DNA from 2 places in the Arthrobacter sp. 05N429 genome. Region 1 is predicted to be linked to the other one. Evidence: riboswitches for the same ligand, from Rfam matches in the RefSeq annotation. Region 1 holds a riboswitch; the other holds the start of a gene.
What was found. Region 1 has a riboswitch for thiamine pyrophosphate ahead of thiO (glycine oxidase ThiO). Riboswitches for the same ligand answer to the same signal wherever they lie in the genome.

Region 1 (3,841 bases):
TGGTCAAGATCGGTGGACGACGCCGGATCGATGGTCACGAACTCGATGTGCGTGAAATCCAGGTCCGGCAGCTCGTGGCGCGCGACTGCCTCCTTGGCCTCCCGGAGCGCGTCCTCGGGAAAGGGGCCGGGCAGTTCAAGCGTTGCCCGCAGCGCGCTGAGCGCCTCGGCCAGTTGGTTCTCTTGCCGGTGGACGCTCGGGGTCAGGCGGTGATGGGACACGAAAATCAGATTAGCTTCATTTGCGCCATTAGTCTTGGATCATGAGCACATCCCCGGCTGATCCCGCCCGATACAACAGCTTTCTGAGGGATCTGCTCGGCGTGATGGCCTACGGCGAGCTCTCCGCCTTCGAACGGCTCTCCTCCGACGCACGGTATTCACCGTCCCTGCATGACCGCGCGGTGCTGGGCAGGATCGCCGTGATCGAGTTCCAGCACTACGAACTCGTGAGCGCCAAGCTCGATGCCATGGGCCTGGACCCGGAGGCGGCCATGCTCCCGTTCCAGCCATCCGTGGACCACTTCCACGAACGAACCCGCCCGGCGGACTGGTACGAATCCCTCATGAAGGCGTACGTGATCGATACCGTCTCCGCCGATTTCTACCGCGCGATTTCACGCTACGTCGACGCCGGGACCCGGGACCTGGTGGAGCAGATCCAGGCCGATGAAGAGGCCACGGCGGTGCTGCGGGAACGGCTCAAGTCCGCCCTGGCCGATGACCCGCGGCTGGCGTCACGGCTGGCACTGTGGGCCAGGCGGCTCCTCGGGGAAGCCCTGACCCAGGCCCAGCGGGTGAGCTTCGAGCACGCGTTCATCGGAGGCCTGGCCGGCGCGGATGAGGACGGGTCCACGGACGACGGGTCCAGGGAACTTGTCCGCGGGCTCATGGCGGAACTGGCAGCCAACCACTCACGCCGGATGACGGCGCTCGGTCTGGCCGGTTGAGCCTGGCCGGCTGAGCTGCGCGCTCAGTTGCCGGCGGCGTCGAGTGCGGCGAGCAGGGCCCGGGCGGCGCCGGCGGGATCGTCGGCTTCGGTGATGGCCCGGACCACCACGATCCTGCGGGCGCCGGCTTCCACCACCTGTTCCACATTTCCGAGGTCGATGCCGCCGATCGCGAACCACGGCACCGTGCTCTCCTCAGTCTTCCCCTCGGTTGTCTTCCCCTCGGTTGTCTTCCCCTCCGGGGCTTCGGCCCGGCGGCCCGCGTCCGCCGCATAGCGCACCAGATCAAGTCCGACGGCGGCGCGGCCGGGCTTCGTGGGAGTGGCCCACACCGGCCCGACGCAGAAGTAGTCCAGGCCGTCGCGGCCGGCTGAGGACACAAGGGCCGCGTCCACCTGCTCCGGGCTGTGCGTGGACAACCCGATCACGGTGTCCTTGCCCAGGAACTTTCTGGCGGCGCCGGTGGAGATGTCCTTCTGCCCGATATGGAATACCGGAGCCCCGGAGAGCGAGGCGAGGTCCGCCCGGTCGTTGACAGCCCAGAGGCGGTTATGGCGGCGGGCTGCCTGGTGCAGGACCTCCAGCAGTTCCAGTTCCTCGGCCGCCTCCAGCGACTTGTCGCGCAGCTGGATGATGTCGACGCCGCCGGCAAAGGCCTCGTCCACGAAGTCCGCAAAGTCGCCGCGGCCCTGCCGGGCATCGGTGCAAAGGTATAGGCGGGCGGTGGTGTGGACGGCATCCTGGCTCATGCCTCCAGCCTAGTTCCTCTAAACTGGGCCAATACCGCGGGAGCCCGCCGCCGTCGACGCCACCAGCGTCCGGCGCCGGCAGGCTGAGAGGGCGTCAGAGCCGACCGCTTGACCTGATCCGGTTAGTACCGGCGTAGGGAAGGAATCCTTCATGGGCACCACATCCGTCCGCGGCACGGCCGCGGGTACTGACGCCGCGGCGCCTGCGGCCGCCGCTGATGACACCGAAGCCGGGAAATGTTATGACGTTGCCGTGATCGGCGGCGGCGTCGTGGGCCACGGAATCGCCTGGGCGGCGAGACGCTCGGGCCGGACGGTCGCCCTTATCGACGACGCCCCGGGCAGCGGCGCCAGCTGGGCCGCCGCCGGCATGCTCGCCCCCGTAAGTGAGCTGCACTACCAGGAGGAACCGCTCCTGGAGCTCATGCTCGAGTCCGCACGCCTCTGGCCGGCATTTGCCGCCGGGCTGGACGACGGGGGTGACGGGCCGGATACCTGCGCCGCCGCCGGTGCCGCCAGCAGCACGGGGTACCTCACGACGCCGACCCTCGCCGTGGGCGCCGACGCCGCCGACCGCCGGGCGCTCGCGGCCCTGCGCACCGTCCAGCAGGCGTCCGGCCTGGCCGTCGAGCCGCTGACCGTACGGGAGGCGCGCACCCGCGAACCCCTGCTGAGCCCCGGCATCTCCTGCGCCTTCGACATTCCCGCCGACCACCAGGTGGACCCCCGCCGACTGCTCGCCCGGATCGGGGAACTCCTGGCCGCGGACAGCCACTGCGACACCATCGGGCGTCGAGCTGCCGGGCTGTTCTGGCAGGACGGGCGCGTGGCGGGGGCCACCCTCGCCGGCGGCGGCACGGTCCGGGCACGGGAAACCATCGTCGCCAACGGCCTCGGCGCCGCCGCGCTCCACGGCCTGCCCGCCGGACTCCGGCTGCCCCTGCGGCCGGTCCACGGCGATATTCTCCGGCTCCGGGTGCCGGAGAAGCTGCGGCCGCTGCTGACGTCCACCGTGCGGGGACTGGTCCGCGGGGTGCCGGTCTACATCGTTCCCCGGCAGGACGGCACAGTGGTGATCGGGGCCACGCAGCGGGAGGATGCCCTCGGCGAAAACGGCCACGCACCGGACGGCGCCACGCCCGGCTCCGCAGTGTCCGCCGGGGGCGTCTACCAGCTGCTGCGCGACGCCCAGCAGCTGGTCCCCGCCGTCGCCGAACTGGAACTGCTCGAGGCCACCGCCAGGGCCCGGCCCGGGACCCCGGACAACTCGCCCCTGCTGGGCCGGGTGGCGGAACCGGGAGGCCCGGGGGACATTGCGGGGCTGATTATCGCCACCGGCTTCTTCCGGCACGGGATTCTCCTCACGCCCGCCGCCGCGGAGATCTGCCGGCAGCTGCTCGACGGCGCCGGGGACCCCCGCTGGTCCCGGTTCCGGCCGGACAGGTTCGCCGCCGGTACCGGGCCCGCCGGCCCGGCCTCATCCCGACAGCAGAACATGACCACCCGGGCCACCAATCCCAACCCTGAGCACAAGGAATCGGTATGAACATCACATTGAACGGAACCTGGCACACGCTTCCGGACGGCGCCTCGGTGGGCACCCTCGTCAGCGCGGTCACCGGCCGGCCGCTGGCCCCGAACGGCCAGTCTGCGGACGGCGGGAAACTCGGGGTCGCCGTCGCCCGCAACGCGGAGGTGGTTCCCCGCAGCCAGTGGCACGGCACCGCGCTCGCCGACGGCGACGACGTCGAGCTGGTTACGGCGGTGCAGGGAGGATGAGCAGCGTGGAAAACACCACACTGGCAGCGGCACCGGGGGCGTCAACGGCTGGCGCGGATCCGTTTGAGGTGGATGGCGTGCAGCTGGGGTCGCGGCTGATCATGGGCACCGGCGGGGCGCCAAGCCTGGACGGTCTGGGGGCTGCGCTGCTGGCGTCCGGTACCGAGCTCACCACCGTCGCCATGCGCCGCTACTCGCCTGCGGAGGCGGGTTCGCTGTTTCAGCTGCTGCTGGACCACAACATCCGGGTGCTGCCCAACACCGCCGGCTGCTTCACCGCCAGGGACGCCGTGCTGACCGCCGAACTGGCCCGCGAAGCCCTCGAAACGGACTGGGTGAAGCTGGAAGTCATCGCGGACGAGCA
Region 2 (3,841 bases), on a different contig from region 1:
CTTGCCGCCGATGTGGAGGGTCCCGGCGGTCGGCTGGTAGATGCCCAGCAGCGCCCGGAGGGTGGTCGTTTTCCCTGACCCGTTGCTGCCGAGGAATCCGAAGGTCTCCCCGGCCCGGACGTCGAAGGAGAGGTCTTTGATGACCGTCGTGTCCCCGAAGTCCATCCTGAAGTCTTTGATGTGTACAAGCGGCTCCGCGGCCGCGTCCCCCAACGTCATGCGCACCACTCTAACCGGACACTCAGCCGCTGGTGATCAACGGCACACCACGCGGAACCCGGCGGGAAGCGGCGAGCCGTCCCGGCCCGGCGTCCCGGCTAATTCCCGGCACGGCCGAGGATGTCAGACAGGGCCTCAACCACCAGCTCATGGTCGGCCTTCTGCGGCAAACCCGACACCGTGACGGTGGCAACCATTCCGGTTCCGCGCACGTAGATGGGGAAGGCGCCGCCGTGGGCGGCAAACTCCTTCTCATCGAACCAGGCGTTGTCCTCGATCATCCGTCCCGCGGACCGGGCCCTGAGTCCGACCAGCAGCGACGGGACCTCGTACCGCACGGCCGTGCGCTGCTTGGCCCTGATCCAGCGTTCATTGTCCGGGGTGGCGCCCTCCAGTGCCGCGTGGAACAGCACCTGTTCACCTTTGGTGATGTCGATGGCGATCGGGTAAGAGCGCTGCCTGCCGAGTTCCACCAGACGGAGCCCCAGATCCAGGGCGTCGTCTTTGCTGAAAGACGGGAACTGCAGTTCGTCCATTTCCGCCAGAATCCTGCCGATGAGTGCCGCCAGGGATCCGTGCGGCTGCGGTTCGGTCGAGTCCGGATCGTAGCCGGGTGAAGGAGCTGGTGGGTTGGTCACGTGATTCAGCTTCCGTTAGTGAGCCGCCGTCGGGTAGCCATCAGGCCGCAGCGGTGTCCGGTGTTCCCATGCCCTGCCGACTCTACCAAGCGGGCGTCCGCAGGTCACCGGCGCCGAAGCCGGCGGATTGTGACGGCCGGGCCCGGAAAACAACGCCCCCCGGGTGTAAACTGGGCCACGCCCACAAGGGCAATTTTCAATACGACAGGGGAGCGCCGCCGTCGGGCATCACCGGAGAAATCCGGGGAAACCACAGGTGGGCGCTGAGAGTGCGGACAGCCGCAGACCCTCGAACCTGATCCGGTTAGTACCGGCGCAAGGGAGTCGAGTTCTCAGAGTGCCCGGGGCGGCGGCGGATGCCGCGGCCCGGGGGCACTCTCCCCTCCTGTTCCTCAGGAGGACGAAATGACTGATACATCTGCTGCATCTGCGAAACAGACGCGCACCCGGCGCAGCTACAACTGGCGCGTGGTGGACATTGTGGTGGCCGCGTTGATCGCGGTGGCCGGCGGCGTGATTTTCTGGGCCTGGTCCCAGGGCGCCAACCTCGTTTCCGTCCCGCTCAATGCGGTTTACCCCCCGCTGACCGGGCTTTACGCCGGCGGCTGGATGATCCCGGCGGTGCTGGGCATGCTTATCATCCGCAAGCCGGGCGCGGCACTGTTCTGCGAAACCGTGGCTGCTACCGGCGAGCTGATCATGGGCTCGCAATACGGCGCCTCCGTGCTGTTCTCCGGCTTCCTGCAGGGCCTGGGCGCCGAACTGGTCTTCGCCGCGTTCGTGTACAAGAAGTTCAACCTGCCCGTGTCCCTGCTGGCCGGTGCCGGCGCGGGCCTGTTCTGCGGGCTCAACGATTCGTTCCTGCCGTGGGGCTGGAACATTGCGTATTCCGGCGGCGACAAGCTTGCCTACATCATCTTCACTGCCATTTCCGGCGCCGTGATCGCCGGCGGACTGTCGTGGATCGCCACCCGGGGCCTGGCCAGGACCGGTGTGCTGAGTTCCTTTGCCTCCCGCAAGGCGGCCACGGAGCCCGTCTTTTCCTGATGTCCGCCTTCAACACGTCCGCCGGCAGCGGGGTCCGGCCGGCGGCGATCACCGCGCGGGGCTGGGGCTGGCGGCACGCCGGCCGGCCCCGGCCCGCCGTCAGCGGCCTGGACCTGGACATCCGGCCCGGGGAACGCGTGCTGCTGCTGGGGCCTTCGGGCGCCGGCAAGTCCACGCTGCTCCACGCCCTGGCAGGCGTGCTCGGCGACAGCTCCGCCGGTGACGCCGGCCGGGCGCCCGGCGCCGCTGACCTTGCTGCCAGCGGCGCGGCCGGGGACGCGGACGAGACCGGCAGCCTGCTGATCGACGGCGCCCCGCCCCGCGTCCGGCGCGGCCGTGCCGGGCTGATGCAGCAGGACCCGGAGACCCAGGTGGTGCTCTCCCGCCTCGGCGACGACGTCGCCTTCGGCGCGGAAAACCTGTCCGTGCCTCCGGCGGAGATCTGGTCACGCGTCGCGGAAGCGCTCGACGACGTCGGGCTGGGCCGGCTGCCGCTGGACCACCCGACGTCGGCCCTCTCCGGCGGCCAGAAGCAGCGGCTGGCGCTCGCCGGCATCCTCGCGATGCGGCCCGGGCTGATCCTGCTCGACGAGCCGACCGCCAACCTGGACCCCGCCGGAGTGCTGGAAGTCCGGGACGCCGTCGGCCGCTGCCTGGACAAAACCGGAGCCACCCTGGTGGTGGTGGAGCACCGTGTCTCGGTCTGGAAGGACCTCGTGGACCGGATCGTGGTGCTGCAACCGGGATCGGCCACGGATTCTGCCGTGCTGATCGACGGGCCGCCGGACCTGGTCCTGGCGCAGGCACGGGACATGCTCACCGCAGCCGGGGTCTGGGTGCCCGGCTACGTGCCGCAGACCCGGGCACGCGGCTTGCGGGCCGCAGGCACACGCGCCACCGGGCCGGAAGCCGCACAAGGCAATATCGCGGGGCAGCTGCTGCTGGCCGTGGAGGATCTGGGCGTCTCGCGGGAACGGCCGCGGCGGGCGGGGTTCCGCGGAGGCTTCCGTCCCATTCCGCCGGAGCCCGTACAGTCCGGGATCACGGCCCAGGTCCGCGCCGGTGAGGCGCTGACCATCACGGGACCTAACGGGTCGGGGAAGTCCACCTTCGCCCTGACCCTCGCCGGCCTGCTGGCGCCGGTCTCCGGCAGGGTGTCCGCCACCCTGGACCTCAGCGCCGGCGCCGGGATCGATCCCTACCGGTGGAAGGCGCAGCAGCTGATCGCCAGGATCGGCACCGTGTTCCAGGAGCCCGAGCACCAGTTCGTCACCGGACGTGTGCTGGACGAGCTGATGTTCGGACCCCGGCACCTGGGCCGCGGCGGGGAACGCGTCGACGAACTGCTGGAGCGTCTGCGGCTGACTGATCTGGTGGACGCCAATCCGTACACACTCTCGGGCGGCGAAAAGCGGCGCCTGTCCGTGGCCACCGTCCTCGCCGCGCACCCCCAGGTGCTGGTCCTGGACGAACCCACCTTCGGCCAGGACGCCAACACCTGGGCCGAGCTGGCCTCCTTCCTCTCCGAACTGCTCGACGGCGGCACCGCCGTCGTGTCGGTGACGCACGACGCCGAATTCAGCGAGGTCCTGGGCGGCACCACATTGAGCCTCCGCGCACCGGAACACCGGGAACCTGGCCGGGCGCCGGAAGTTCCGGAACCAGAACGCCGCGAAACTGAACGCCGGGAACCAGGGAAGGTCCAAGCACCATGAGGCAGGAACTGAACCTGCGCGGCAACCATGCGCTGCTGGCGCGCGCCAACCCGCTGGCGAAGTTCGCCGCCGTCATGCTCATCACCCTGGTGCTGGCGCTGTCCATCGACTGGGTGTCCGCGTCGGTGGCGCTCGCCTTCGAACTGGCGCTGCTTCCGCTGGCCGGGCTGACCCTCGGACTGCTCTGGCAGCGTGGCTGGCCCCTGATCCTCGCCGCGGCGC

Region 2: linked by a shared signal. The riboswitch ahead of AC1DF4_RS10540 (ECF transporter S component) and the one ahead of thiO (glycine oxidase ThiO) in region 1 are both predicted to bind thiamine pyrophosphate.

The regions. Positions count from the first base shown of each region.
Region 1 covers NZ_JBFTMQ010000001.1:539,066-542,906, forward strand. The annotation lists gene AC1DF4_RS02615 (RNB domain-containing ribonuclease) at 1-221, opposite strand, end outside; gene AC1DF4_RS02620 (ferritin-like fold-containing protein) at 263-949, shown strand; gene AC1DF4_RS02625 (thiamine phosphate synthase) at 973-1,698, opposite strand; TPP riboswitch at 1,725-1,856, shown strand; gene thiO (glycine oxidase ThiO) at 1,850-3,244, shown strand; gene thiS (sulfur carrier protein ThiS) at 3,241-3,477, shown strand; gene AC1DF4_RS02640 (thiazole synthase) at 3,474-3,841, shown strand, end outside.
Region 2 covers NZ_JBFTMQ010000004.1:343,884-347,724, reverse strand. The annotation lists gene AC1DF4_RS10550 (ABC transporter ATP-binding protein) at 1-219, opposite strand, end outside; gene AC1DF4_RS10545 (heme-degrading domain-containing protein) at 318-857, opposite strand; TPP riboswitch at 1,054-1,197, shown strand; gene AC1DF4_RS10540 (ECF transporter S component) at 1,263-1,904, shown strand; gene AC1DF4_RS10535 (ABC transporter ATP-binding protein) at 1,904-3,619, shown strand; gene AC1DF4_RS10530 (energy-coupling factor transporter transmembrane component T family protein) at 3,616-3,841, shown strand, end outside.